4 regions of the Streptomyces sp. NPDC058000 genome follow, and region 1 is predicted to be linked to each of the others. Evidence: riboswitches for the same ligand, from Rfam matches in the RefSeq annotation. Region 1 holds a riboswitch; each other region holds the start of a gene.

What was found. Region 1 has a riboswitch for cyclic di-AMP ahead of ACFVT2_RS30960 (transglycosylase family protein). Riboswitches for the same ligand answer to the same signal wherever they lie in the genome.
Region 2: linked by a shared signal. The riboswitch ahead of ACFVT2_RS26440 (M23 family metallopeptidase) and the one ahead of ACFVT2_RS30960 (transglycosylase family protein) in region 1 are both predicted to bind cyclic di-AMP.
Region 3: linked by a shared signal. The riboswitch ahead of ACFVT2_RS32160 (NlpC/P60 family protein) and the one ahead of ACFVT2_RS30960 (transglycosylase family protein) in region 1 are both predicted to bind cyclic di-AMP.
Region 4: linked by a shared signal. The riboswitch ahead of ACFVT2_RS29270 (peptidoglycan DD-metalloendopeptidase family protein) and the one ahead of ACFVT2_RS30960 (transglycosylase family protein) in region 1 are both predicted to bind cyclic di-AMP.

What each region holds. Positions count from the first base shown of each region.
Region 1 is NZ_JBHVQS010000043.1:53,339-60,725, reverse strand. Features, by position in the region: gene ACFVT2_RS30980 (MFS transporter) at 1-465, opposite strand, end outside; gene ACFVT2_RS30975 (LysR family transcriptional regulator) at 609-1,484, shown strand; gene ACFVT2_RS30970 (cytochrome P450) at 1,577-2,932, shown strand; gene ACFVT2_RS30965 (transglycosylase family protein) at 3,165-4,238, shown strand; cyclic di-AMP (ydaO/yuaA leader) riboswitch at 4,488-4,663, shown strand; gene ACFVT2_RS30960 (transglycosylase family protein) at 4,671-5,351, shown strand; gene eno (phosphopyruvate hydratase) at 5,699-6,979, shown strand; gene ACFVT2_RS30950 (septum formation initiator family protein) at 7,234-7,387, shown strand, end outside.
Region 2 is NZ_JBHVQS010000031.1:48,811-56,197, forward strand. Features, by position in the region: gene ACFVT2_RS26425 (DNA topoisomerase (ATP-hydrolyzing) subunit A) at 1-1,124, opposite strand, end outside; gene ACFVT2_RS26430 (M16 family metallopeptidase) at 1,451-2,791, shown strand; gene ACFVT2_RS26435 (M16 family metallopeptidase) at 2,830-4,212, shown strand; cyclic di-AMP (ydaO/yuaA leader) riboswitch at 4,521-4,677, shown strand; gene ACFVT2_RS26440 (M23 family metallopeptidase) at 4,690-5,469, shown strand; gene ACFVT2_RS26445 (GntR family transcriptional regulator) at 5,754-6,440, shown strand; gene ACFVT2_RS26450 (HPr family phosphocarrier protein) at 6,897-7,178, opposite strand; gene ACFVT2_RS26455 (GNAT family N-acetyltransferase) at 7,380-7,387, shown strand, end outside.
Region 3 is NZ_JBHVQS010000047.1:12,196-19,582, forward strand. Features, by position in the region: gene ACFVT2_RS32150 (C40 family peptidase) at 1-710, opposite strand, end outside; gene ACFVT2_RS32155 (hypothetical protein) at 968-1,321, shown strand; gene ACFVT2_RS32160 (NlpC/P60 family protein) at 1,509-2,642, opposite strand; cyclic di-AMP (ydaO/yuaA leader) riboswitch at 2,650-2,836, opposite strand; gene pcrA (DNA helicase PcrA) at 3,071-5,605, shown strand; gene ACFVT2_RS32170 (peptidoglycan DD-metalloendopeptidase family protein) at 5,718-7,387, opposite strand, start outside.
Region 4 is NZ_JBHVQS010000038.1:61,141-68,527, reverse strand. Features, by position in the region: gene trmB (tRNA (guanosine(46)-N7)-methyltransferase TrmB) at 1-727, shown strand, start outside; gene ACFVT2_RS29285 (PrsW family intramembrane metalloprotease) at 825-2,180, shown strand; gene ACFVT2_RS29280 (hypothetical protein) at 2,452-2,754, shown strand; gene ACFVT2_RS29275 (aldo/keto reductase) at 2,842-3,807, opposite strand; gene ACFVT2_RS29270 (peptidoglycan DD-metalloendopeptidase family protein) at 3,910-5,217, opposite strand; cyclic di-AMP (ydaO/yuaA leader) riboswitch at 5,448-5,604, opposite strand; gene ACFVT2_RS29265 (DUF2332 domain-containing protein) at 6,031-7,224, shown strand.

The DNA of each region.
Region 1 (7,387 bases):
GATGGTCCGGCCGCGCTCGGCGGGCGCGGACAGGGTCGCCGCGAACGGCATGACGACCTGGGCGGCGACGGAGGTGAGGCCGGTGAGGGCGGTGCCCGTCAGCAGCAGTGCGGCGTTCGGGGCGCTCGCCGTCACGGTCAGGAAGGCGGCGGTCAGGGCGCAGAGGACGACCGCGAGCCGGCGGCGTTCCAGGAGGTCGCCGAGGGGGACGAGGAGCAGCAGCCCGAGGCCGTAGCCGGTCTGGGCGACGGTGACGACCAGGGCGGTGGTGCCGGCGGAGAGGCGGAGGTCGTGGCCTATGACGTCCAGGAGCGGCTGGGCGAAGTAGTTGCCGGCGACCGAGAGGCCGGCGGCGACGGACATCAGGAGCAGGGTGCCGCGGCTCAGGCGGCTGGCCCTCGCGTCGGCGCCGGAGCCCGTATCCGGTCCCGTCTCGTGGTGCGCGGCGTGCGCGGCGGTGTTCATGCGGCCCAGCGTCCCGCTCGGGCCATCCATCGGTCCAACACATAGTTTTCATCGCATCGATCGTCGATTGCGATGGATGGCGATGGATGGCGATGGCTGGTGGAGGGGTGGTGGCGGGGCGGTGCGTGCCTACGATCGCGCGCATGGAGCTCCAGCAGATGCGGTACGTCGTCGCGGTCGCCGAGACCGGTGGGTTCACCCGGGCCGCGGAGCGCTGCCATGTGGTGCAGTCCGCACTCAGCCACCAGATCGCGCGGTTGGAGAAGGAGCTGGGGGCCCGGCTCTTCGACCGGACGAGCCGGAGCGTGCGGCTGACCGTCGCCGGGGAAGCGTTCCTTCCGGTCGCCCGGCAGACGTTGCAGGCCGCCGAGCGGGCCCGTGCGGAGGTGGAGGCGGTGACCGGCGAGGTGCGCGGGCGGCTGGCGGTGGGGGCGATCTCCACCGTCGGGGCGGTCGATCTCGCCCGTGAGCTGGGCGCGTTCCGTACGAAGTATCCGAAGGTGCGGATCAGCCTCCAGATGGAGATGAGCGATCCGTTGATCGAGCGGGTGCGGGAGGGCGCGCTGGACGTGGCGTTCGTCGGGCTGGTGCCCGGGGCGCGCACGGTCGGCGTGCGGGAGGAGGTGCTGGCGCGCGGGGAACTGGTCGTGGTGGTGCCGCCGGAGCATCCGCTGGCCGGGCGGAAGTGGACGACGTTGGCGCGGGTGGCGCGGGAGACCTTCGTCGACTACGCCGAGGGCTCGGCGGCGCGGCGCCAGCGCGAGGAGGCGTTCCGGGCGGCGGGGCTGACGACGCAGGTGGCGTTCGAGGTGACGACCGTGGAGTTCCTGGCGGGGCTGGTCCGGGCCGGGCTCGGGATCGGGATGGTGCCGGAGGTGTCCGCCCGCAAACTGGCCGGGCTGCACCTCGTGCGGGTGCGGCCGGCGCCGGAGCGGACCGAGCGGGTGGTGTGGAGCGGACTGGGGCCGTCGCCGGCCGCGGCGGCGTTCCTGGCGGGGCTGGGCGTGGAGACGGGTTGAGGCCCTGAGTGGGGTGAGGTCCCCGAGTGGGGTGAGGTGCCTGCGTGGGGTGGGGCGGGTGCGGCACCGGTTACGGTCGATGTGTGCAGCAGATGTCCGACGCCCACCAGGAGACCCGGCCCGACGCCCGCCAGGAGGGCGACCCGCCGACCGCCTGCCCGGTGGCCGCCGCCGGTCCGGTCCCCGAACTCTTCTCCTGGGAGTTCGCCGCCGACCCCTACCCGGCGTACGCCTGGCTGCGCGAGCACGCGCCGGTGCACCGGACGCGGCTCCCCAGCGGCGTCGAGGCGTGGCTGGTCACCCGTTACCCGGACGCCCGGCAGGCGCTCGCCGACGCCCGACTGTCGAAGAATCCGGTGCACCATTCCGACACCGCGCACGGAAAGGGCAAGACCGGCATTCCGGGCGAGCGCGGCGCCAACCTGATGACGCACCTGCTGAACATCGACCCGCCGGACCACACCCGGCTGCGCCGCCTGGTCTCCAAGGCGTTCACCCCGCGCCGGGTCGCCGCGTTCGCGCCGCGGATACAGGAGCTGACCGACCAGCTGATCGACGCCATGATCGAGAAACAGCACGGTGCGCAGCGGGGGAGCGCCGACCTCATCCACGAGTTCGCGTTCCCGCTGCCGATCTACGCGATCTGCGATCTTCTCGGCGTCCCGCCCGAGGACCAGGACGACTTCCGCGACTGGGCGGGCATGATGATCCGGCACGGCGGCGGGCCGCGCGGCGGGGTCGCCCGGTCCGTGAAGAAGATGCGGGCGTATCTGGCGGAGCTGATCCACCGTAAGCGCGGCGAACTCGGGGACGACCTGATCTCCGGGCTGATCCGGGCCTCCGACCACGGCGAGCACCTCACGGAGAACGAGGCCGCGGCGATGGCCTTCATCCTGCTCTTCGCCGGCTTCGAGACCACCGTCAACCTCATCGGCAACGGCGCCTACGCCCTGCTCCGCCACCCCGCGCAGCGCGAACTGCTCCAGAAGTCGATCGCGGCCGGCGACACCGAACTGCTCGGCACCGCCGTCGAGGAACTGCTCCGCTACGACGGGCCCGTGGAGCTGGCCACCTGGCGGTACGCGACCCGGGAGTTGACGCTGGGCGGGCAGCGGATCGCCGCGGGGGACCCGGTCCTGGTGGTGCTGGCCGCCGCCGACCGCGATCCGGCGCGGTTCGACGAGCCGGACGTGCTCGACCTCACCCGGCGTGACAACCCGCACTTGGGATACGGGCACGGCATCCACTACTGCCTCGGCGCGCCACTGGCCCGACTCGAAGGGCAGACCGCCCTGGCGACCCTGCTGACCCGACTCCCGGACCTCCGACTTGCGGCGGAACCAGACGATTTGCGCTGGCGCGGCGGGCTCATCATGCGCGGACTGCGCACCCTGCCGGTGGAGTTCACGCCCGAACCGCGTCCTGACCAGGGATCACTCCATAACTGACGCCCAGTCAGCTACGTGACCATCGCGTGATCTCCGCTACACCGACTTGTGACTGCCCGTAACCCCGGCTACCTTTCCACCGACGATCGGGGCCGGCCCCGGGCTGCCGCCCGGTACCTCGCCGACACCGGTCCGACAACTCAACCGCCGCGCGAAAGGCAACCGCATGCGTTCCGGGAACGGCCGGCATCGTCGCCCCCGACAAGCACCGGCCATCTTTGTCACGGCAGGAGTGACCGGCGCGGGCCTGGCCCTGCCGCTGTTCACCGCGGGCGGCGCCCAGGCGGCCGACGCGCCGACCTGGGACCGCGTCGCGCAGTGCGAGAGCGGCGGGATGTGGAGCTCCGCCACCGGCAACGGCTTCTACGGCGGCCTCCAGCTCACCCAGGAGATGTGGGACGACTACGGCGGCTCCGCCTACGCCTCCCGCCCCGACCTCGCCAGCCGCGCCCAGCAGATAGCCGTGGGCCAGGCGATCCTCGACGACCGCGGCCCGGACGCCTTCCCCAGCTGCGCGGTGCACGCCGGCCTGACCAAGGGCGGCCGCAAGCCCGCCGTCGACCCGGGCCCCACCAGCCGGCCGACGCCGCGCCCGACCGACCGCCACACCGGCACCGGCGCCCCCTCCGACTCCGACGCGACCGGGGACGCCTCCGGCGCGAAGGGGGACCCGGGCGAGGACGGCCCGGCCACCAAGACCCCCGAGCCGTCCGGCAGCGATTCCGGCCGTGGTTCCGGCGGTGGTTCCGGCGGTGACACCGGTACGGATGCCGGCTCCGGCACTGGCTCCGACTCCGGCACCGGTTCCGACTCCGGCACCGACGCCCCGGACGCGCCCCCGGTGACCCCGCCCCCGGCGACCCCGGGCCCGACGGACTCCCCGTCCGCGTCCCCCGCCCCGTCCGACTCCGGAGCGCCCACCGGGTCCCCGTCCGGGACGCCGTCCACCTCCCCGTCCGACCCGGCTTCCCCGGCTCCGTCCGGCTCCACCGAGCCCGGTGACCCCGCCGCGCCGCCCGCCACCGGCAAGCACCGCGGCGCGCCGGACGGTGGCGCGGACGCCGGGGACGACCGGGACGGCGGCAGCGGCCGGCACGCCTCCCGCGGCGGGGAGGCGCCCCGCACGCCCCCGGCGGACGGCAGCTACCGCGTACGCCCGGGTGACAACCTGTCAGCGATCGCCGACAGTCATGACCTGCCGGGCGGCTGGCCCGCGCTCTACCACCGCAACCAGGGCCTCATCGGCTCCGATGCGGACCTCATCCACCCCGGTCAGCTGCTCGATCTCGGCCGACCCCAGGGGTAGTTACCGCCGGTTCGCCCGGTTTCGTAAAAGTGAGATATGGCTCTCGTTGCGGGGGATGGGTCCAGGCCCGTCCCCCGTTTCCATACTGGGGCCTACCTGCGGAAATGCTGGCCGCGATGATCAAAAACGGTCAACTTGGTTCAGAAGATGGGGTTTGAACACCAACGGGATTACTGCTTACGGTCAGGACCGCTCGCCAAAGCGGGCCCTCCGATCGCACGCCGAGTCCTGCCGGCGGTTGGAGTCGACGACGCGCAAGCGCCGAAGGCAGGAGCGGGGGACCCAAGGTAAGTGCCGGCCCCGCCCGTGAAAACGGGTCGACCGGCTTGGGGTGAAGCCCTGCGTGTCGCATCCGCGGCACGCACGGCCGGGCAGCTCACGCCCGAACCCGACAGCTCACCTCGTAGGCGTCGGTGAGGAAACGAACGCACGATGCTGATCAACAAGGGCAAGCACCGCCGCAGCTCCAAGGCCGTCCGCGTCGCCACCCTGGCCGGTGTCGCCGGCGCCGCCGTCGCCGTCCCGCTGCTGGGCGCCACCTCCGCTTCCGCCGCCTCCGTCGCCACCTGGGACAAGGTCGCCCAGTGCGAGTCCGGCGGCAACTGGTCGATCAACACCGGTAACGGCTACTACGGTGGCCTGCAGTTCTCGAACTCCAGCTGGGCCGCCGCCGGTGGCACCCAGTACGCGGCCCGCGCCGACCTGGCCACCAAGTCCCAGCAGATCGCCGTCGCCGAGAAGCTCCTCGCCCTCCAGGGCCCGGGTGCCTGGACCTGCGCCGGCGCCGGCAACCTGACCGCTGGTGGCCCGGCCGCCAACGTCGACACCTCCGGTGCCACCGTCAAGAAGAGCCAGGGCGCCTCCGAGGCCCGCAAGCAGACCCAGGGCACCACCAAGAAGTCCGCCCCGGTCCGCGAGAAGGTCGAGAAGGCCCAGCCGGCCCCGCAGCACTCGCACCGCTCCGGTGACACCTACACCGTCAAGTCCGGTGACACCCTCGCCAAGATCGCCAAGGCGCACGGCACCAACTGGAAGGCGCTCTACGCCGCCAACAAGTCCGTCGTCGGCGGCAACCCCAACCTCATCTTCCCGGGCCAGAAGCTCAGCATCTGAGCCGTCCCGGTTGCCCCAGAGAGCTGCCCCGCCGCGGCGCGTACCCCCGAGCGCGCCACGGCGGGGCTTCTTTCGTTGTCCGGGTCCGGACGCCGCGCCGCGGCCCGTCCACCTGCCCGGCGCCGCCCGGCTGGCACACGTCCTGACGTGCAGCGTTTCCCGATGCCCCGGGCGGCCGGGCGCGGCGTTCCCCGCATAGCGAACATCGTGCGGAAACCTCCCGTGAACTGGGCTTTTGGGCAGCTTGTTGGGTAATTCCGTCCCACGGAGCGGGCCACAGGCGAGCGGATCCGCCCGGGGCCGTTAGGCTCATGCCGAGACCTCCAGACACCCATGAAGGAGACAACGTGCCGTCCATCGACGTCGTCGTAGCCCGCGAAATTCTCGACTCGCGAGGTAATCCCACGGTCGAGGTCGAGGTCGGCCTCGACGACGGCAGCACCGGCCGTGCCGCTGTTCCGTCCGGCGCCTCGACCGGCGCCTTCGAGGCCGTCGAGCTTCGCGACGGCGACCCGAACCGCTACCTCGGCAAGGGCGTGGAGAAGGCCGTCCTCGCCGTCATCGAGCAGATCGGCCCGGAGCTCGTCGGCTACGACGCGACCGAGCAGCGGCTGATCGACCAGGCGATGTTCGACCTGGACGCCACCGACAACAAGGGCTCGCTGGGCGCCAACGCCATCCTCGGCGTCTCCCTCGCTGTCGCGCACGCCGCCTCCGAGGCCAGCGACCTGCCGCTGTTCCGCTACCTGGGCGGCCCGAACGCGCACGTCCTGCCCGTCCCGATGATGAACATCCTGAACGGCGGCTCGCACGCCGACTCCAACGTGGACATCCAGGAGTTCATGATCGCGCCGATCGGCGCGGAGTCCTTCTCCGAGGCCCTGCGCTGGGGCGCCGAGGTCTACCACACCCTCAAGAAGGTCCTGAAGGCCAAGGGCCTGGCCACCGGCCTCGGCGACGAGGGCGGCTTCGCCCCCAACCTGGGCTCCAACCGCGAGGCCCTCGACCTCATCCTTGAGGCCATCAAGGAGGCCGGCTACGCCCCCGGCCAGGACATCGCGCTCGCGCTGGACGTCGCCGCCTCCGAGTTCTACAAGGACGGCAAGTACCAGTTCGAGGGCAAGGAGCGCTCGGCCGCCGAGATGACCGAGTACTACGAGGAGCTGGTGGCGGCCTACCCGCTGGTCTCCATCGAGGACCCGCTCTTCGAGGACGACTGGGCCGGCTGGAACGTCATCACCCAGAAGCTCGGCGCGAAGGTGCAGCTCGTCGGCGACGACCTCTTCGTCACCAACCCCGAGCGCCTCGCCCGCGGCATCGAGGAGAACTCCGCCAACGCCCTCCTGGTCAAGGTCAACCAGATCGGTTCGCTGACCGAGACCCTGGACGCCGTCGAGCTGGCCCAGCGCAACGGCTTCAAGTGCATGATGTCGCACCGCTCCGGTGAGACCGAGGACGTCACCATCGCCGACCTCGCCGTCGCCACCAACTGCGGCCAGATCAAGACCGGCGCCCCGGCCCGCTCCGAGCGCGTCGCCAAGTACAACCAGCTGCTGCGCATCGAGGAGATCCTCGACGACGCCGCGGTGTACGCCGGTCGTAGCGCCTTCCCGCGCTTCAAGGGCTGACCCCCTCAAAGCCCGGCGTGCAGCGCTTCACGGGCTGACGACCACCCCGCCGTCGGCGACCCGCGCGCCGCACGGCAGCACCACAGCACCGCCCGGCTGCGCTCCCGAGGACTCGACCGAGGACTCGACGGGGGAGCAACGCCGCGATGAAGCGCACCGTCCCCGGCGCCGGTCCCGTACCGTTGCCGGGGACGTACGTCATGATGGTCGCCGTGACGACGTCGGGACGGAAGCTGAAGGGGAGGCGAGGCGACGTGCCCGCGGACCGGTTCTCCACCGCGACCCGGCTCAAGGCGCTCGGCGAACAGGCCGCCGCCCGCGTCTACCGCGCCAAGCGGCGGCCCCGCCGCAACCGCCTCACCGGCCGCGCCGCCCTGCTGGCGCTGGTGATGTGCTCGCTGGTGGTCG
Region 2 (7,387 bases), on a different contig from region 1:
CGGCGCACCACGTCGAAGCGGTGGTCGACATAGACCTCCAGCAGCTCCTTCAGGCCCAGCGTCAGCGGCTGGCCGTCCACCAGGGCGACGTTGTTGATGCCGAAGGACTCTTCCATCGGCGTGAGCTTGTAGAGCTGCTCCAGTACGGCCTCGGGGTGGAAGCCGTTCTTGACCTCGATCACCAGCCGCAGGCCGTGCTCGCGGTCGGTGAGGTCCTTCACGTCCGCGATGCCCTGGAGCTTCTTGGACCCCACCAGATCCTTGATCTTGGAGATGACCTTCTCCGGGCCGACCGCGAAGGGGAGTTCGGTGACGATCAGGCCCTTGCGGCGGGCCGTGACGTCCTCCACCGCGACCGTCGCGCGGATCTTGAACGTCCCGCGGCCCTTCTCGTACGCGTCCCGCACGCCGCTCAGGCCCACGACCCGGCCGCCCGTCGGCAGGTCCGGACCCGGCACGAAGCGCATCAGGGCGTCGAGATCGGCGTCCGGGTGCTTGATCAGGTGGCGGGCCGCGGCGATCACCTCGCCGAGGTTGTGCGGTGGCATGTTCGTCGCCATACCGACGGCGATTCCGGACGTCCCGTTGACGAGGAGGTTCGGATACGCGGCAGGGAGGGCGACCGGCTCCTGCTCCTGGCCGTCGTAGTTGGGCGTGAAATCGACGGTGTCCTCTTCGATGGACTCCGTCATCAGGGACGTCGCCGACGCCATCCGGCACTCGGTGTACCGCATCGCGGCGGGCGGGTCGTCATTGCCCAGGGAGCCGAAGTTGCCGTGCCCGTCCACCAGCGGCAGCCGCATCGAGAACGGCTGTGCCATGCGGACCAGGGCGTCGTAGATCGACGCGTCGCCGTGCGGGTGGAGCTTGCCCATCACCTCACCGACGACCCGGGCGCACTTCACGTACCCGCGGTCGGGCCGCAGGCTCATCTCGTTCATCTGGTAGAGGATGCGGCGGTGCACGGGCTTGAGACCGTCGCGGGCGTCCGGCAGGGCGCGGGAGTAGATGACCGAGTACGCGTACTCGAGGAAGGAACCCTGCATCTCGTCGACGACGTCGATGTCGAGGATCCTCTCCTCGAAGTCGTCCGGCGGCGGGGTCTTCGTGCTGCGGCGGGCCATCGCGGCTGCGGCTCCTTCTGCTGCGTCTACTGCCGATGTGTGATCAACGCTGGGGGATCAACGCTATTGGGTCAACGCTTCGGCCCAACGCTGGGACCGACGTTGACCGGCCGGCCGGCGGACCGACCGGCGAGTCTGATGAGTCTGACGCGGACCATTGTGGACCGCCCCACTGACAACGCTCACCACGACTCCCCCCTTCCCGCCCCACCACGGGGCGCGGCGCACGTTCGGGGCCTTCCTCACGGGAACTTCGCCAGATGCCGACGCGGTTGCATACAGTGACAGGACTTCCTCACAAGCGGATCGAAGGGACGTACATGCCCATGGGTCACACGGCCACAGAAGAAGCCGGCTCCGGCGGCCTGACAGCGACCGAGCACAGGCTGGCCAACGGCCTGCGCGTGGTGCTCTCCGAAGACCACCTGACGCCGGTCGCGGCCGTCTGCCTGTGGTACGACGTCGGCTCGCGCCACGAGGTCAAGGGCCGCACGGGCCTGGCCCACCTCTTCGAGCACCTGATGTTCCAGGGGTCCGGGCAGGTGAAGGGCAACGGCCACTTCGAGCTCGTCCAGGGCGCCGGCGGCTCGCTCAACGGGACCACCAGCTTCGAGCGCACCAACTACTTCGAGACCATGCCCGCCCACGAGCTGGAGCTCGCCCTCTGGCTGGAGGCGGACCGGATGGGCTCGTTGCTGGTCGCACTCGACGACGAATCCCTGGAGAACCAGCGCGACGTCGTCAAGAACGAGCGCCGCCAGCGTTACGACAACGTCCCCTACGGCACGGCCTTCGAGAAGCTGACGGCCATGGCGTACCCGGACGGCCACCCGTACCACCACACGCCCATCGGGTCGATGGCCGACCTCGACGCCGCCTCCCTGGAGGACGCGCGGGCCTTCTTCCGCACCTACTACGCGCCCAACAACGCGGTCCTGTCCATCGTGGGCGACATCGACCCCGAGCAGACGCTGGCCTGGGTGGAGAAGTACTTCGGCTCGATCCCATCGCACGACGGCAAGCAGCCGCCGCGCGACGGCAGCCTGCCCGAGACCATCGGCGAGCAGATCCGCACCGTCGTGGCGGAGGATGTCCCCTCCCGTGCCCTGATGGCCGCGTACCGCCTCCCGCACGACGGCACCCGTGAGGCGGACGCCGCCGACCTCGCGCTCACCATCCTGGGCGGCGGCGAGTCCTCCCGCCTGTACAACCGCCTGGTGCGGCGCGACCGCAGCGCCGTCGCCGCGGGCTTCGGCCTGCTGCGGCTGGCGGGCGCGCCCTCGCTGGGCTGGCTGGACGTGAAGGCGTCCGGTGGCGCGGAGGTGCCCGCCATCGAGGCCGCCGTCGACGAGGAGCTGGCCCGCTTCGCCGAAGTGGGGCCGACGCCGGAGGAGATGGAGCGGGCCCAGGCCCAACTGGAGCGCGAATGGCTGGACCGGCTCGCCACGGTCAGCGGCCGCGCCGACGAACTGTGCCGCTTCGCCGTCCTGTTCGGCGACCCGCAGCTCGCGCTGACCGCCGTCCAGCGCGTCCTGGAGATCAGCCCGCTGGAGGTGCAGGCGGCCGCCAAGGCCCGGCTGCGCCCCGACAACCGCGCCGTGCTCGTCTACGAGCCCACCGCGCAGACCGACGCCGCCGGCACCGAGGAAGAGGAGGCGGCCAAGTGACCGACGCCACCACCCCCGCAGACGCCCCCGTGAGCACCATGGAGTTCCACCCGCAGCCGCGTGGCGGCGCCCCCAAGCCGTGGGCCTTCCCCGCGCCCGAGCGCAGCCAGCTGCCCAATGGGCTGACCCTCCTGACCAGCCACCGTCCCGGCCAGCAGGTCGTCGCCGTGGAGATCAACCTCGTCGCCCCTCTGGAGTCCGAGCCCGAGGGCCTCGACGGCGTCGCCACGATCATGGCCCGTGCCCTGTCCGAGGGCACCGACAAGCACACCGCCGAGGAGTTCGCCGCCGAGCTGGAGCGCTGCGGAGCCACCCTGGACGCGCACGCCGACCACCCCGGCGTACGGGTCTCCCTGGAGGTCCCGGCCTCCCGGCTGCCGCGCGCCCTCGGCCTGCTGGCCGACGCGCTGCGCGCCCCCGCCTTCCCGGACAGCGAGGTCGAGCGGCTGGTCCGCAACCGCCTCGACGAGATCCCGCACGAGCTGGCCAACCCGGCCCGGCGCGCCGCGATGGCGCTGTCCAAGGAGCTCTTCCCGGTCACCTCCCGGATGTCCCGGCCCCGGCAGGGCACCGAGGAGACCGTCGTGCGGATCGACGCGGCCGCCGTCCGCGCCTTCTACGACACGCACATCCGGCCCGCCACGGGCACCGCCGTCGTCGTCGGTGACTTCACCGGCGTCGACCTGGACGCGGCGCTGGCCGACACCCTGGGCGCCTGGACGGGCTCCGTCGTCGAGCCGCCGAAGCCGTCCCCGGTCGTCGCCGACGACACCGGCCGTGTGGTGATCGTCGACCGTCCCGGCGCCGTCCAGACGCAGCTGCTCATCGGCCGGATCGGCGCCGATCGGCACGACCAGGTGTGGCCCGCCCAGGTGCTCGGCACATACTGCCTCGGCGGCACCCTCACGTCCCGTCTGGACCGGGTGCTGCGCGAGGAGAAGGGCTACACCTACGGGGTGCGCTCCTTCGGGCAGGTCCTGCGCTCCTCCGCGCCGTCCTCCCCGGAGGGGGCGACCGGCGCCGCGCTGCTCGCCATCAGCGGGTCGGTGGACACGGCGTCCACCGGGCCGGCCCTCCAGGACCTGTGGACGGTGCTGCGCACCCTCGCGGCAGAGGGGCTGACGGACGCCGAGCGTGACGTGGCGGTGCAGAACCTCGTCGGCGTCGCGCCGCTGAAGTACGAGACCGCCGCCGCCGTCGCCGGGACACTGGCCGACCAGGTGGAGCAGCAGCTCCCGGACGACTACCAGGCGCAGTTGTACGTCCGGCTCGCGGAGACCGGCACGGTCGAGGCGACCGCGGCGGTCGTCAGCGCCTTCCCGGTGGACCGGTTGGTGACGGTCCTGGTGGGTGACGCGGCGCAGATCGCCGAGCCCGTCAAGGCGCTGGGCATCGGCGAGGTGACGGTCGTCAGCGGCTGACCGTCCGCGTGACGTCCGGTCACCCGACGGCTCGTCACTCATTGAGACTTATCGACAAAGCGGCTCCCGTGGCGGTTACTTGCCACGGGGGCCGCTTTGTGCGCCTGCCTGGTCGGCTGCGCGCCGGGAGTGCGTGACTCCGTGGGGTCGTGTCCGGCGGGCGGCTGGTGCTGCCCGCCCGCTTGCGTCGGCTGCCCGATTCGCGTGTGGCGTACCGCACAAAAATCCGGTTCTGTTTGCCGATTGAAAGTTGTCCCGTTTAGCGTCGGTCCGGCTGTTCGTCACAAGTCCGCCACAACAGTGGCACCGGACAGTCATCGCCGAGTCCCCGTACGGCGCGAGCCAGGGGAGCCGGGGACCCACCCGTCCCTTGGGGTGAATCGGACCCCTCTTCGGAGGAGTCCGTAGGAGACCTTCCTGCTCCGAACCCGTCAGCTAACCCGGTAGGCGAGAGGGAAGGAAAGGACCAGCCAGTACATGGCGTTCACCCGTGCCACCGGGAAGCACCGCCGTGCGAGCCGCACCGCTCGTACCACCCGCAACCTCGCCGGCATAGCCACCCTCGCGGCCTCTGGTGTCGTCGCCTCCGTGGCGTCGCCCGCGCTGGCCGCCACGGACGAGTCGGCCCCCCGCGACACCGGTCTCCAGCAGTCCGTCGTGATGGGTGACGAACTCGCCGTGCGGATCGAGGCCCAGGCCGACGCGCAGCAGGCGGCCGCCGAGGCCACCGCGGCCCGGGCGAAGGCCGAGGCCGAGGCCGTTCGGCTGGCCGAGGTGGCGAAGAAGCGGGCCGACGAGGAGCGCGCGGCCAAGGTGCGCGCCGCCCGCGAGGCCGAGCGCAAGCGCCTCAACACCTTCGTCGCACCCGTGACCGGTTCCTACGTCTCCACCGGGTACAAGGCGTCCAGCGGCCTCTGGTCCTCGGGCAGCCACACCGGTATCGACTTCCATGCCGCCTCCGGTACGCCCGTCCACGCCGTGGGCTCGGGCACCGTCGTCGAGGTCGGCTGGGGCGGTGCGTACGGCAACAACATCGTGATCCGGATGAACGACGGTACGTACACCCAATACGGTCACCTTTCGTCTTTCGGGGTGACGGTCGGCCAGACGGTCACCCCGGACCAGCAGATCGCCCTCTCGGGCAACACCGGCAACACCACGGGTCCGCACCTCCACTTCGAGGCCCGGACGGGCCCGGACTACGGCTCGGACATCGACCCGGTCGCCTACCTCCGCGCGCACGGCGTCACCGTCTGACCTGATCGCGACCTCTCCGCCGCAGTACCGTCCCCCGGAGCCCCGGCCCGCCACCCCTGGCGCGCCGGGGCTCTGCTGTCTCCGTAGGGCCACCGGTGTCTCCCTGGGGCTGTCGGTTTCTCCCTAGGCCCTCGGCGTACCGCCCGCACGGTGCCCCCGCCCAGCGGCCGAAAAGCGTCGATGAATTCACGACGTCCCGAGGGAAAGTCCGCCCCGGTCGAATAGAGTCGGGGAAAGTCGCCGAGCGGCGACGTTTTCCGGGGATTACGGCGGAGGCACGGACGATGCGAGGTCACATTTCCGCGCACGCGGTGTGTACAGCGATTCGCGACGATATTGTGTCGGGTGTGCTCACGCCGGGAAGCCGGCTGATCGAGGACATTCTCGCCGCGCGGTACGGAGTCTCCCGGGTCCCGGTGCGGGAAGCACTGCGCACCCTCCAGTCCGAGGGATTCGTGACCACCCGCCACCACGCGGGCGCCTGCGTCGCCGAACTCACCGAACAGGACGCTGCCGACCTGCTCGACGTCCGCGCCCTCCTGGAGCCGCTGGGCGCCGCCCGTGCAGCCGCCCGCCGCAGCTCCGCCCACCTGAAGGTATTGCGCGGCCTGGTGCGACTCGGCCGGGAACGGGCCCGCCACGGCCACCCCGCAGACCTGCGTCAACTGGATGCCTGGTTCCACGAAACGCTCGCCCAGGCGGCCGGCAGCCCCAGCCTCACGGCGCTCCTCACCCAGCTGCGGCGCAAGATCGAGTGGGTGTACGTCGTGGAGCCGCCGGCCCGTCCCGCCGATTCGTGGGACGAACACGGCGCCGTGCTCGACGCGGTGGCCCGTGGTGACGCGGAACGGGCGCGCGCCCTCATGGCGGCGCACATTCAGCGGTCGCTGCCCGTGTACCGGCTGCGGAGTGCCGCTCCCGCTGTGAGGGAGGTGAAACGGCCCGTCAACACGGCACGCGCCCGCACTTAACAATCACCCCGTATACAAAGAGGGAGCGTAGGGGAATTGCTGGCGTGCGGAAGGAATGGCGGGGAAGGCGGGAGGGCGAGGCTGGGCGTTCGCGCTCTATTTCCGGAATCCTGGCGCGATGAATTCATCGGAGAAAGATTCCGGCCGGGGTGATCTCCGGGCTAGGGGGGATTCCTGCAATGGCGAAATAGGGCAGCGGAACAATTTCCGGGCGAGGCATACCAGAGGTCGTGCGTAATGCCCCGGCGTCCTGTTTCCCTGCGCGCTTCCGGACGTCGGTGCGACGCCGGTCGGGGGATTGCTGCCCGTGACGTCACCGGCGCTGGCCCGCGAAGCCACGGCTCCCGCGATGCCTCCGCAACGAAACGGCCCCGCCGCAGTAGCCGGATGTCCCGGTCACCGCGGCAGGGCCGCATCAGGAGAAGCAGTGGACGGGGCGCGCGGCCCCGGCGCTCCTCAGACGGTCTCGGGGAGCTCCTCAAGGCCCTCCGCGACCAGCTTCGCCAGGCGTTCGAGCGCGGCCTCGGCCCCCTCGGCGTCGGAGGCCAGCACGATCTCCTCGCCACCCTGGGCGCCCAGGCCCAGGACCGCGAGCATGGACGCGGCGTTGACGGGGTTGCCGCCGGCCTTGGAGATCGTTATCGGGACACCGGAGGCGGTGGCCGCTCGGACGAAGATCGACGCGGGGCGGGCGTGCAGGCCCTCGGCCCAACCGACATTGACGCGACGCTCAGCCATGGTGTTGCCCTTCAAAGTCGTGACTGTTGTCTAGACCATTCTTGCACGCTGTCAGGAGTGGTCCCGAAGCCCTTCGTCCCGGCTTCCCGTCCGGGCTTCCCGGCCCTCCTCTTAGGCCCTCGGTCCCGCTGCGGCGAGGCCCGGAAAAACGAGCGTACGCACGTCGAGCCCGTTGTCAGTGCCCCGCCGTACGCTGTCCGCATGCAGAC
Region 3 (7,387 bases), on a different contig from region 1:
TCGCCGCCGCCGATGTAGAGGCCCACGTGGCTGATGCCGGAGTAGAAGAACACCAGGTCCCCGGGGATGAGTTGGGGCCAGTCGACGCGGGCGCCTGAGGTGATCTGGGTGTAGGTGGTCCGGGGCAGCGCGACTCCGCCGGCGTGCCAGGCGGCCAGGGTCAGTCCGGAGCAGTCGTATGCGGCCGGGCCGGTCGCGCCCCAGGCGTAGGGCTTGCCCAGGGCGCTGTGGGCGAAGGCCACCGCCAGGGCGGCACGGCCGTCCGGTGCCGGGGCGGGAGGGGCAAGTACGGTGCGCGGGGCGGTCGTGGGCTTCAGCGCGCGTTCTACGGCGGCCGTGGGCTTCAGTGCCCGTTCCGGGGTGGTTGTGGGCTTCGGTGCGCGGTCCGTGGTGGTGGCGGGGGGCGGCGGGTGTTGCGCGGTGGCCGTGGCCTCCCGTGCGCGTTCCGCGGTGGCCGGGGGCTTCGGTGTGGGTTCCGGGGCGGCCGTGGGGTGGTTGCCGAGGCGGCGGACGCTGCCGAGGCGGCGGGCCCAGCCCGCCACCGCGGTCGCCTGGTGGCTGCCCGTGCGCTCCAGCACCGTGGCGCCGTCCAGGTAGCGCTGCGGGTCCGCGACGAGGAGCAGCCCGGTGCGGGTGCCGCGGGCGGTGCGGGTGTCGGCCGGCGGGGGTGCGAGCGGCGGCCGCTCTCCGGCCGTGTGGTGCGACGCCATGGCGGCCGTCACTTCCTTCCCTGCGGGGCGAATGCGACCGGCGGGGTGTGGGCCCGGTCGTCTGCAGGAGGAAGCTAAGCCCGGGGTCACGGTGTGGACCCCCCTTGCCCGGCATTGTCCGATTCCGAGCGACTGCCGCGCGGCGATGACCGGCCGGCGGCCGGGGGAGGGGCGGGAGCGGCGGGCCCTGACCGAAGCGGGCATCACGGGCGCCCTGCCGGAAAGAGCGTGCTATGGGGCGGATACGATCCAGCACTATGGACGTAGTAATCAATGTCTTCGTCGCGCTGCACATCATCGGCATCGCCTCTCTCCTGGGCGGCTTCCTGACCCAGATGAAGGCGATGAGCGCGGGTACCGCCCGCTTCGTGCCGGCCATGTTGCACGGTGCGCTGACGATGCTGGTCACCGGCATCGTGATGGTCGGCCTGAACCAGATGCAGGGCCACTCGCTCAACAACATCAAGATCGGCATCAAGATGGCCGTCCTGGTGGTGATCCTGGCGCTGGTCTACGTCAAGCGCGACGAGGAGAAGCTCGCCAAGCCGCTCTTCGGCGCGGTCGGTGGGCTCACCATGCTCAACATCTTCATCGCGGTGCTCTGGACCTGAGCACCCCGGCGGCTCGGCCCCCGGCCCCCGCCCGGCGGCCCCGGCGCCGCACCGCCGTACCAACGGCTCACCGCGCGGTCATCCCGCTCCGTACTCCGGAGGCGGAGGATGACCGCGCGGTGGCGTGTGGGGGGTGGCTGTGGGGGGTGGGTTCCGCGCGGGCGCGGGGTGCGCGCCCGCATGCCGGCTACCCGAGCCGGACGCTGCCGTAGATCGGCATGTAGTAGATCGACTCCACCCGGACGCTGGCGCCCGGGTGCGGGGCGTGGATCATCTGGCCGCCGCCGATGTACATCCCGACGTGGCTGATGTCGTTGAAGAAGAACACCAGATCGCCGGGTTGGAGATCGCTGGTGCCGACCCGGCTGCCGACCTTGACCTGGTCCCAGGTCGTGCGCGGCAGGTCGACCCCGGCCGCCTTCCACGCGGCCTGTGTCAGCCCCGAGCAGTCATAGGAGCTGGGCCCGGTCGCGCCCCAGACGTACGGCTTGCCTATTTGGGCGCGGGCGAAGGCGAGCGCCTTCTGGGCCTTGGTGGAGGACGAGCCGCTGTCGGACGTGCCGCCCCCGGAGCCCTGGCCGGAGCCGCTGCTGCTGCCGCCGCTGGGCTGCTGCTGCCGCTCCTTGCGGGCCTGTTCGGCGGCCTTGCGCTCGGCCTCGGCCTCCTTCTGGCGCTCCAGTTCGGCCAGCCGCGCCTTCTCCTGGGCGGTCAGCCGGGACAGCAGCTGGCGTGCCTCGGCCAGCTTGGTCTGAACGCTTCTCTTGTTCTCCTTCAGGGACGTCTGCGACTGCTGGAGGCTCTCCAGGCTGCTGGTGGCCTCGGCCCGCTGGCGGGAGGCGGCCGCGGCCTGCTCCTGGTAGTCGGTGATCGCCTGCTTCTGCTGCCCGGTCAACTGCTCCATCAGATGGTTGCGGTCGACGAACTGCTGCGGGTCCTTGGCGAGCATCAGCTGGGCGGTCGGGCTGATCCCGCCGCTCTGGTACTGCGCCGAGGCGAACGCGCCCAGCCGGCGCCGGGACTCGTTCATCTTGTCCGCGCGTCGGGCCGCCTCGTCGAGCAGGCGGTTCACGGTGCGCTGCTGGCCGTCCGCCTTCTCCTTGGCGGCGTTGTACTTCTGGGTGGCGACCTCGGCCTGCTGGTAGAGGCCGTCGACCTTCGCCTTGACCTCTTCGACGGTCGGCTGGGGTGCCTTCGGGGCCGCGTTCGCGGTCTGCGAGAGCAGGGTGACCGAGGCGAGGGCGGCGGTGGTGAGCCCGGTTGCCGTACGACGGCCGCCGGGCGTGGCGAGTATGGGGGTGCGCGGCTTGCGATGGGACGCCAAGGCCGGCGACTCCTTCCGTGGACCGCCTACCGGGTTAGCTGTCGGGTTCGGGCGGTCTGCTGACGGAAGGCTTGCCCTACGACTGGTGCGTCCGCCTGGCGACGGTCGCACCGGTCGATTCACCCCGGTGGTGCTGGTGGGTCCCCGGCTCCGGGTGCCTTTGAGGGCAGGACCGGACTCGGCGGGGGCGGCCCGTGCGAACGCTGTCGTCCGCGGGGACGGCGGGCTGCCCGAGCGAGACCGTAGCCAACTCGTGTGGCTTCTGTGAAGGCTGGTGTTCGATATGCCCGAAACCTTTTTGTGACCTGAATGTGAGCGGCCCCGGGTTTGCCCCAGGTCGCACAAGGAATTGCCCGATCCGGAGCGGTACCGGCCAATCCGGGACTCCGGGACCGGTTGTCAGTGCGGCGGCCTAGACTCGGTGGGCGATGAGCAGCCTCTTTGACGACAGCTTCCTGGCGGACCTCGGCCCCCCGGACGAGGAGCCCCCGCCGCCGCCCGAGGACGAGCCCGGTCCGGCCCCGGAGGAGGTCCCCGCCGACCTCTTCGGCGGGCAGTTCGACGCGCCCGCCCCCAGGGAGCCGTACTACCGCGACGGTGCCGCCCGCCCGCCCATCGACCCGGCGGCGCTCCTGGAGGGGCTCAACGACCAGCAGAAGGCCGCCGTGGCGCACAGCGGCAGCCCGCTGCTGATCGTCGCCGGCGCCGGCTCCGGCAAGACCCGGGTGCTCACCCACCGCATCGCCCACCTGCTCGCCGAGCGCCACGTCCACCCCGGCCAGATCCTCGCGATCACCTTCACCAACAAGGCCGCGGGCGAGATGAAGGAGCGCGTCGAGGACCTGGTCGGCCCGCGGGCCAACGCGATGTGGGTCTCCACCTTCCACAGCGCCTGTGTGCGGATCCTGCGCCGCGAGTCCAAGCGGCTCGGCTTCACCTCCTCCTTCTCGATCTACGACGCGGCCGACTCCAAGCGCCTGATGGCCCTGGTCTGCCGCGATCTCGATCTGGACCCCAAGCGCTTCCCGCCCAAGTCCTTCAGCGCGAAGGTCTCCAACCTCAAGAACGAGCTCATCGACGAGGAGAGCTTCGCGGGCACGGCGGCCGACGGTTTTGAGAAGACCCTGGCCCAGGCGTATGCGATGTACCAGTCGCGGCTGCGCGAGGCCAACGCCCTGGACTTCGACGACATCATCATGACGACGGTCCACCTGCTCCAGGCGTTCCCGGACGTCGCCGAGCACTACCGCCGCCGCTTCCGCCACGTCCTCGTCGACGAGTACCAGGACACCAACCACGCCCAGTACACCCTCGTCCGCGAACTGGTCGGCCCGGGCACGCCCGAGACGCCCGCCGCCGAGCTGTGCGTGGTCGGTGACGCCGACCAGTCGATCTACGCCTTCCGCGGCGCCACGATCCGCAACATCCTCCAGTTCGAGGAGGACTACCCGGACGCCACCACGATCCTGCTGGAGCAGAACTACCGCTCCTCGCAGACGATCCTCTCCGCCGCCAACGCCGTCATCGAGCGCAACGAGAACCGCCGCCCCAAGAACCTCTGGACGGACGCCGGCGCCGGCCCGAAGATCACCGGCTATGTGGCCGACACCGAGCACGACGAGGCCCAGTTCGTCGCCGACGAGATCGACCGGCTCACCGACGCCCGCGACGCCAAGGCCGGCGACGTCGCGGTCTTCTACCGCACCAACGCCCAGTCCCGGGTCTTCGAGGAGATCTTCATCCGGGTCGGACTGCCCTACAAGGTCGTCGGCGGCGTGCGCTTCTACGAGCGCAAGGAGGTCCGCGACATCCTCGCCTACCTCCGGGTGCTGGCCAACCCCGAGGACGCCGTCCCGCTGCGCCGGATCCTCAACGTCCCCAAGCGCGGTATCGGCGACCGCGCCGAGGCGATGATCGAGGCCCTGGCGCTGCGCGAGAAGATCACTTTCCCGCAGGCGCTGCGCCGGGTCGACGAGGCATACGGCATGGCCGCCCGCTCCGCCAACGCCGTCAAGCGGTTCAACACCCTGATGGAGGAGCTGCGCACGATCGTGGAGTCCGGGGCCGGCCCCGCCACGGTCCTGGAAGCGGTGCTGGAGCGCACCGGCTACCTCGCCGAACTCCAGGCGTCCACCGACCCCCAGGACGAGACCCGGATCGAGAACCTCCAGGAACTCGCCTCGGTGGCCCTGGAGTTCGAGCAGGAGCGCGGCGAGGGCGCAGCGCCGGCGGCCGACGCCGAGGCGACCGACGTCGATGCGGCCGCCGCCCCGAGCCCCGGCACGCTCGCCGAGTTCCTGGAGCAGGTCGCCCTGGTCGCCGACTCCGACCAGATCCCGGACGAGGACGAGGAGGGCGCCGGCGTCATCACCCTGATGACCCTGCACACCGCCAAGGGCCTGGAGTTCCCGGTGGTCTTCCTGACCGGCATGGAGGACGGCGTCTTCCCGCACATGCGGGCGCTCGGCCAGACCAAGGAGCTGGAGGAGGAGCGTCGGCTCGCCTACGTCGGCATCACCCGCGCCCGTGAGCGGCTCTACGTCACCCGCTCGACGATGCGCAGCGCCTGGGGCCAGCCCTCGTACAACCCGGCCTCGCGCTTCCTGGAAGAGATCCCCGACGAGTACGTGCAGTGGAAGCGCACGGGTCCCGCGACGCCGTCCGCGTCCATGGGCGGGCTGTCGTCGGGCGGTTCCTCGGGCGGGGGAGGCTTCGGCGGCGGCATCGGGGCGTCACTGTCGTCGGCCCGGTCCAAGGGGCCGAGCGGCTTCGCGACCCGCCGCGCCGCGGACCGCCCGGTGGTCTCGCTGGCCGTCGGCGACCGCGTCACCCACGACAGCTTCGGGCTCGGCACGGTCGTCGGCGTCAAGGGCAGCGGGGACAACGCCGAGGCGACCATCGACTTCGGAGGCGAGAAGCCCAAGCGGCTGCTGCTGCGGTACGCGCCGGTGGAGAAGCTCTAGGGCCTCTGGAAGCCCCGGGGAAGCCTCAGAGGGGCCCTGGGCGAGGAGAACCGGAGAGGGGCCTGCCGCGATGTGCGGCAGGCCCCTCCGGCTACGTGCGCGGCGCGCGGGGTCAGTACGGGTTGAGGTCGTGGGCGCGGAGCCACGGGATCGGGTCGACCGCCGCGCCGCCGCCCGGCCGCACCTCGAAGTGCAGGTGCGGGCCGGTGGAGTTACCGGAGTTGCCGGAGTAGGCGATGGTGTCGCCGGCCTTGACCGAACCCGAGCGGATCTTGGTGCTGCTCAGGTGGCAGTACCAGGTCTCGGTGCCGTCGGGCGCGGTCAGGATCGCCATGTTGCCGTAGGCGGAGTTCCACTGGGTGCGGATGGTGCCGTCGGTGGCGGCCATGACCGTGGTGCCGTAGCTGACCGGGAAGTCGATGCCGGTGTGCACCGACATCCAGTTCACCCCGGCCTGGCCGAAGAGCGCGCTCAGGCCGTGCTGGGTGACCGGCAGGACGAACTTGGGGCGCAGCGCCTCCTTGCGGGCCGCCTCCGCCTCCTTGCGCTTGCGCTCATCGGACTGCCGCTGTTTGAGGTCCAGCCGCTCCTGGGTGCGGCTGGCCCGTTCGCGGAAGTCCTGGGCGCTGGCGCTGAGTCCGGCGAGCTGGCTGTCCAGCTTCTTGTTGGCCGCCGTCGTCCGCTTCGCGGAACCGGCGTCCGGGGCGGCCTGGGTCGTCGCACTGTCCTGACTGTCCCCGCCGAACTGGCTGACCGAGGCCGCGGCCGCCGCGCAGACGCCCATCGCGGCGACCGAGGGCACCGCGACGGTCAGCAGCGCCGAACGCTTGGCCTGGCGGCGCCGGCCGCGGTTGCCGCCGCGGACGGCCTTGCCCGCCGGGGGGCCGCTGACCCGTTGGCCGGCAGGGGCGTCGTCGTCGGGGAGGGAAGTGACGGGCATCGCCTGCGTCATCGCCTCGGCGATCGACGCGGAGTCGGCCGTGGCGGCCTCGGCGCCGGGCGGGGCGGCGGCATCGTCGTCGCCGGTCTCATGGGTGAACGCCACGAGGGGCTCGTCCCACTGGACGGTGTCGGCCGCGGGCGGGCCCGCCTGGGCCGGGATGCCGGGGGCGGGGACGCCGGGGGCCGGGTCGTGCGACCGGCCGGTGTAGTCGGTGTAGTCCGTGGTCGACCAGACCGCGGTGGCCTCGTAGTCGATCGGTTCCTGGACGGCCGTGGCGGCGGCCGCGAAGGCGCCGGAGTCGTAGGCCGCGGTCCCGTAGCCGGTGTCGTACCCGGCCGTGGCGTAACTCCCGGTGGGGTAACTCCCGGTGGGATAACCGCCGGTGAGGTCGTCCCCGGTGCCGTACGCAGCGCCGGTGCCATAGCTGCCGGTGTCGTAGCTTCCGGTGCCGTACGCCCCGCCGTCGAAGCCGCCGGTGGCGAAGCTCCCGGTGTCGTAACCGCTGTAACCGCCGGTGTCATAGGCGGTGGTGTCGTAGGCGGCGCCGCTTCCGTGGGCCGCGGAGTCGTAACTTCCGCTGCCCCCGTAGGCCGCGGTGTCGTACCCGGCGTCATACGGGGCGGTGCCGCCGGTGCCGTAGCCGGGGGCGTCGTAGCCGGTGTGTGCGTACGGGTCGTAGCCGGTGCTGCCGTAGGCGGCGGTGTCGTACCCGGCGGTGTTGTGCCCGGCGGTGTCGTACCCGGTGGTGTTGTGCCCGGCGGTGTCGTACCCGGTGGTGTTGTGCCCGGCGGTGTCGTACCCGGTGGTGGGGTAACTGCCGGTCCCGTAGGCGTCGGTGG
Region 4 (7,387 bases), on a different contig from region 1:
CGGCAAGCCGATGTTCCCCGACGGGACGGGGCCGGCGGCCGACCCCGCGGGCTCACACCACGAGCGGCGGATCCGGTCCTTCCAACCCCGCCGCAGCCGCGTCACCTCCTCCCAGGCCGATGCGCTGCGCCGCCTCTGGCCCACGTGGGGCCTGGACATCGACGGGCTCTCCCGCCTCGACCTCGACGCGTTCTTCGGCGGGCTGCCGGTCGTCCTGGAGATCGGCTTCGGGATGGGCGAGGCCACCGCGCAGATGGCCGCCGCCGACCCGGACACCGGCATCCTCGGCTGCGATGTGCACACCCCCGGCCAGGGCCATCTGCTCGGTCTCGCGGAGCGGAACGGCCTGTCCAACATCCGGGTGGCCAACGGCGACGCGATCATCCTGCTGCGCGAAATGCTCGCCCCCGGGTCCCTCGCCGGTCTGCGCGTGTACTTCCCGGATCCCTGGCCCAAGAAGCGCCACCACAAGCGCCGGCTGATCCAGCCGGAGTTCGTGGCGCTGGCGACCACCCGGCTCGCGCCCGGCGCCCTGGTGCACTGCGCGACCGACTGGGAGCCGTACGCCGAGCAGATGCTGGAGGTCCTCTCCGCCGAGCCGACGCTGGAGAACCTGCACTCCGGGTACGCGCCCCGGCCGGGCTTCCGGCCGCTGACCAGGTTCGAGGGACAGGGTCTGGACAAGGGGCACACCGTGCACGACCTGCTGTTCCGCCGCCGAGGCTGAGGGCCGCGGCCCTCCGGGGGCGCCGGGTCGACCCGCCCCTCCCCCGGCACACCCAACCCACCTGCCCGTACCGCCCCACCCTCGCTAGGGTCGATGGGTGTACCCGTCACCGCCGCCGCTCCCCGAGCACCCAGCCGGCCCGCCGCCGTACACACCCGCCGAGGTCCACGACGGGCCCCGGCGCCGGGGTGCGCCCTGGCGCAGCAAGACCGTCCGGGCCATCGCGCTGGCCGCGCTGCTCGCGCTCTCCGGCGTGCTCATTCTCGGCATCGTCCGGCGGCAGACGGGCACCGAGGGCCTGCTGGTCGGCCTCGGGCTGGCCGTGTTCCCGGTGCCGCTGCTGATCGCGGCGTTCTGCTGGCTGGACCGGATCGAGCCCGAGCCCTGGCGGAATCTGGCGTTCGCCTTCGCCTGGGGGGCGTGCGCCGCCACCTTGGTCGCGGTCCTGGCCAACGGCTTCGCGACCGACTGGCTGGCGAACAACATCTCCTCCGCGTCACCGACCGAGGCCGCGGCCTGGGGTTCGACGGTCGTCGCCCCGATCGTCGAGGAGGTGATGAAGGCCGCCGCCATCGTGCTCCTCTACCGCTTCCGCCGCCGTGACTTCGACGGCATCACGGACGGCATCGTGATCGCCGGCATCACCGCCACCGGCTTCGCCTTCACCGAGAACATCCTCTATCTGGGCAGCGCCTTCGGCGAGGACCAGTCCATGGGGCACACCGGTCTGAGCTCCCTCACCGCCGGCACCTTCTTCGTACGGATCGTGGTCTCCCCGTTCGCGCATCCGCTCTTCACGATCCTCACCGGCCTGGCGCTCGGGATAACCGCCACCCGCTACCCGCGCCGCCGCGGTGCCCGCGCCGCGCTCGTCCTCCTCGGCCTGGCCGCCGCGATCCTGCTGCACGGCGTGTGGAACGCCGCCTCCAGCCTCGGCGACGCCGGCTTCCTCACGATCTACGGCGTGTGCATGGTGCCGGTCCTGCTGGCCCTGACCTGGCTGGCGCTGTGGGCCCGCCGGCAGGAACTGCTGTCCGTCCGGGTGTACCTCGCCCCGTACGCCGCCGCCGGCTGGCTCGCCGCGCCCGAGCCGACCGCGCTCTCCTCGCTCAGGACCCGCGCCCTGGCCCGCGACATCGCCCGCCGCACCCACGGCCCGGCCGCCGCCCGCGCCGTCACCGCCTACACCACCCTGGCCACCGCCCTCTCCTTCCACCGCCGCCGCGCCCACCTGGCGGGCCCGTCCCCGGACTTCACCGCCCGGGAGCGCGAACTCCTGGAGCGGCTGTGGCAGTACCGGCCGTGGGCCGGTCCGGCGCTGCTCCAGGCGTGGGCGTGCGGAACGGGGACACCGAGCCCGCCGGAGGGGGCGCCGGGCCCCGCCGGGACGGCACCCCGCCGCGCCTCGGCCCTGCGGCACGGGGCCCGGTCGCGCAACGGTGACCAGCGCTGATCGGGCTCCCCTGGCCTTCACCGGCCTCACCAGCCTCACCGGCCTCACCGGCCTCACCGGCCTTCGGCAGGATGACCGCGTACCTGCCGGATCCTCGTCCCCCGGCGGATCGGCCGGTAGGCACCGGCCTGTAGGCATCAGCCCGTAGGCATCGCCGCTAGGAGCATCCGGGCCCGTCGGGCCTTCCGTGCCCCGGTGGACCGTGCTCCCGGACGGCGCGAGGGCCGCGCGTAGGCTCCTGGGAGTTGTCCGTGAAAGGGAGGATTCTGCGATGGCTGGGATTCCGACGAGTGTGGTGGCGGCCGCGGGGCTGGTGGGCGGTTACGGCGTGGCCCGGTGGACCAAGAAGCGGCCGCTGGGTGGGGTGGCACTGGCGGCTGCCGGAGCGGTGGCCGCTCGCGGCTGGCAGCAGAAGGCCGGTACGAAGGCGGCTGCCGCGCTGAGTGGTGCCTATGTGGCGGCGTTCGCGGGGTCGCACCCGCTGGCCAAGAAGATCGGGGCGTGGCCTTCGGTGTTCGCGGTGGCGGGCGGGGTCGCGCTGGCCTCGTGGGCGGTGGCGGACCGGCGCGGATGAGGCCGGGCCGGCGGACCGACCGCCGAGGGGTGTCCTGACACCGTTGCGGTGTGCGGGGACCGTAGGGCCCCCGCACATCGTGCTGGGTCAGGCCGATGCCGCCGTGAGGAGGGCCACCTCGACGTCGGTGAGGGCGAGTTCGGTGACGGCCAGCAGGGCCGGAAGCTGGGCCAGGGTGCGGGCACTGGCGATGGGGGCCGCCACGGTCGGCTGGGCGGCGAGCCAGGCGAGGGCGACGGTGGACACCTCGGCGCCGTGGGCCGCGGCGACGGTGTCGAGGGCCTGGAGGACGCGGCGGCCGCGGTCGGTCTCCAGGTGCCCGGCGGCCTTCCCGGAGCGGGCGCTGTCGACGCTGCCGCCCGGGCGGTACTTGCCGGTCAGGAAGCCGGAGGCGAGGGCGTAGTACGGGACCGCGGCGATGCCGTTACGGGCGGCCACGTCGGCGAGTTCGCCCTCGTAGGTGTCGCGGGAGACCAGGTTGTAGTGCGGCTGGAGGGCGACGTAGCGGGCCACTCCCTCGCGGTCGGAGAAGTCCAGCGACTCCTGTAGGCGCTGCGCGGAGATGTTGGACGCGGCGATCTCCCGGACCTTGCCCGCCCGGACGAGCTCGTCGAGGGCGGTCAGGAACTCGCCCACCTCGACCGATTCGTCGTCGTAGTGGGTGTAGTAGAGGTCGATGTAGTCCGTGCGGAGACGGCTCAGGGAGAGGTCGACGGCGGTCTTGATGGTGGCGGCGGACAGGCCCTTGTGGTCGGGGTGGGCGCCGACCTTGGTGGCGATCACGACCTCGTCGCGGTTGCCGCGGGCCGCCATCCAGTTGCCGATGACGGTCTCGGACTCACCGCCCTTGTTGCCGGGCACCCAGGCCGAGTAGACGTCGGCGGTGTCGATGAAGTTTCCGCCGCCGGCCACATAGGCGTCGAGGACGGCGAAGGACTCGGCCTCGTCGGCGGTCCAGCCGAAGACGTTGCCTCCGAGGCAGAGCGGGGAGACGGACAGCGAACCGAGCGGCTTGGGAGTGGGGGCTGAGCTCTGGGCGTGTGTCACGGTCATGTTCGGTATCAACGTCGGCGCAGGGGGAGTTGTTCCCCGCGGCCGAGACCGGCGGCGCTCCCCGGCGGCTGCCCACGGGGCGTGGGCAGCCGGCCGGATCGATCAGACGGTGGCCCCGTGGCCGTGCAGCCAGGGCAGCGGATCCGTCGGGGCGCCGGCGCCCGGGCGGACCTCCAGGTGGAGGTGCGGAGCGGTGGCGTTCCCGGTAGCGCCGACACGGCCGATGACGTCGCCCGTGTGGACCCGGCCCGTCGTCTTGACCATCGAGGACAGGTGGCAGAACCAGAGCTCCGTACCGTCGTCGAGGGTGAGGACGATGCGGTAGCCGTAGCCGCCGGCCCAGCCCGCCTGGGTGATGGTCCCGTCGTGAACTGCCGTGACCAGCGTGCCGGTTGGGGCCGTGAAGTCCTGGCCGGTGTGGTCCGCGGCCCAGCGGTCGCCGGTCTGCCCGAAGCCGGCGGCGAGGGTGTACGAGGAAACCGGGGCGGCGAAGGGCTTCGCCGCGTCGGTGGGCCGGTCGGCCTGCGGCGCCGGACGGGCCTCCGGCGCCGTGCGGGGCGCGGCTTCCGCCCCTGCCTGAGGCTCGGCTGCCGTTTCGGCTTCCGATTCAGCCGCTGGTTCGGCTGCCGTCTCGGCTGCCGTTTCGACTGTTGGCTGCGTCGCCGTCGTCGTTTCCGGCGCTGCCGCCGGCTTCTCCTCGCCCGTCGCGGCCCGCTCCGCGGCCCCCTGCTGGGCGCCCGTGTCGTGGGCCGCCTGGAGGACGGCGGCGTGCTCCGCGGCGCCCGGCCGGCCGTCGGCCTGCTGGAGGATGCGGTTGCGCAGCGCCTCGGCCGCGCCCTGCGCGCCGTCACCAGGAGCGATGGCCTGGGAGAGGGGTGCGGAGGGGCTGGAGGGGGCGGCGACCGCCGAAGTGGCGGCCGTCGGGGCGTGCGCGACACCGCCGCCGGCCGCCAACGGGCTGGCACCGGGGCGGGGCGCGGCGTCCTGGTGCGCGCCGGCGGCGTCATCGACCAGCCCACCGGGGTCGGGCATCGATATCGGCACCGGCGGTCGGCCCTCGGCCGCGGCCACCCCGCTCGCGCCGACCGCCGCGATCACGCCGACGCCCAGCACCGTGCCGCCGCGCGCCAGACCACCGCCGCGCTGCTTGGCCACCCGGTGCTTGCCGCGGACCAGACGGGCCGCTCCGTCGCCGACACCCGACTCGTCGACCGGGAACCCCTCCTCATCGGCGCCCTCGCCGTCGGCGCCCTCGCTTTCGAGGCCGAGCGCCGGCTCGCCACCGGGCAGCGAGCCCGCCACCGGCGCACCCTGCACCGGTACGCCCGGGGACGGCGCCCCCTGGGGCAGCGGTTCCGGGACCAGCAGGTCGTGGGAGAACGCGCCCTGGTGCGGACGCCGATCGGTCAACTCCCCGTAGGGCGGCTGGACATGGGCCGAGCCAACGGGAGCACCGACACCAGCGGGATGACTGGCAGCGGTGGGATCACCGGCAGCGGTGGGAACAGCGAGGCCGGTGGGACCACCGGGCCCGGCGGGGCCGCCGAAGCCGACCGAGCCGCCGAAGTCGGCGGGGCCACCAAGGCCGTACGCGGACGGAGCATGAGGGGCGGGCCTATTGGACGCCACGGGGGCGCACTCCTTTCCTTCCTTCTCGCCTACCGGGTTAGCTGACGGGTTCGGAGCAGGAAGGTCTCCTACGAGCGCCCCCTGGCGAGAGGCGCCCGATTCACCCCAAGAGGGTGGTTCCCCGGTTCCCTCGACTCAATTCCCAGCAATTCCAGGCGGATCCGACAGGCCCCTCGGAACCGGTCGATCCGGGCGACTCGACTCGGGTCGAGGACACGGATCGGGGACACCGGTCGCGCCGTGCGAACAGCCGGCTCGGGCGGGTGGCTTTAAAGGTCGTTCTGGACGTGCGGGAACAGCGCGTACGGGATTCGGCGTCGGCGCACGGTGCCGCCACTGGCGACGGCTGGGACGACCGCGCTCCGTTATCGGACAGTAATAGAGACGGTGCGGGAAATCCAAGCGTTCCCACGAATCCACGGGGGTTCCGCAAGCCCCCCGAGGAAGCTCTGGCATGGACTTTTACCCCCAGCCCGGCCGCAAACAGGGCGAGTTGGTACCGCCCCGCCAAACGATCTCGTGATGATTGTGCGTGAGTCGTTATGCGGAGGGACGCCCCGCAGTTACGGAACGTGAGGAGGATAACGTCGCCTCATGGTCGTCAACGTCGCGAACACCGGAAACGCCGGGACCGCCGGGAACACCGTCAACAACCCACGGGAAGTGGCGGATCGGTACCGGCAGTTCTCCTGGCAACAGGCGCGGGGACAGTCCGACGCGCACGAGGAACTGTCCGCCCGGATCGGCCAGGACGACGAGTTCTGCGAACTGCTGGCGGGTTCGCTGCCGGCCGGCAACAAGCAGCAGCCGAACCTGCTGCTCGCCGCGGTGCGCTACCTCGACGGTCCGCACGCGGAGCTGGGCCCGCGCGGTGAGGCGGCGTACGGGCGTTGGCGCGAGTGGACGGTCCGGCACTGGGACGAGGTCCGCGCGGTGATCATGCGACGCTCCACCCAGACCAATGAACCGGCCCGCTGCGCCACATTGCTGCCGTTGCTGGCCCGTCTGCCGCAGCCGCTGGCCCTCCTGGAGGTCGGGGCGTCGGCGGGGCTGTGCCTGCACCCGGACCGGTACCGCTACCGGTACGTCCAGGAGGGACCCCACGGGGACCACGGGGACCACGGGAGCCACGGGAGCCACGGGAGCCACGGCGACTACGGGAGCCATGGCGCGCCCGTCGAGGGCGGTGCCCCGGACACCCCGGTCACCTTCACCTGCCGCACCAGCGGGGCCGCACCCGGAGGCGACGACGGCACCACGGTGCTGCCCGGTGAGCTGCCCGAGATCGTATGGCGCGGCGGCATCGACCTGGACCCGCTCGACCCGGTCGGGGAACCGGACGACCTCCGCTGGCTGCGCGCCCTCGTATGGCCCGGTGACGAGGCCCGTACGGCGCGGCTCTCGGCGGCCGTCGAAGCGGTGCGGACGTCGCCCCGCCCCACTCTGGTGCGCGGTGACCTGATCGACGAGCTGCCGGCGCTGGCCGCCCAGGCGCCGCCCGAGGCGACGCTCGTCATCTTCCACAGCGCGGTGCTGACCTACCTTCCGCCGGCCCGGCGCGAGGAGTTCGCCCGGCTCGTCCGGTCGCTGCTGGCCGAGCGGGACGGCGGGGGGCACTGGATCTCCCAGGAGCACCACAGCGTGCTGCCGTGGATCACCGCGCCGGAGCACCGTTCCCTCGGGCCGGCGGACGCGATGCTGCTGACCCTCGCCGTGGACGAGCGTCCGGTCGCCCTGACGGGCCCGCACGGCCAGAGCGTGCACTGGCTGCGGCCGCCGCTGCCGTAGCGCGGGCCGATCGCGCCCCGACCGGCCCTGGGACCGGGCCGGGGGGCGCGTCCCCGTTGCCGCCCCGTCCGTGAGGACTGCGGACTGCGAGCTGCGGACTGCCGGGCCCTTGAAAGCCGCCTGAAAACCGCCCACAGGCACCGCCCACCCCGTCCCGTCCGTC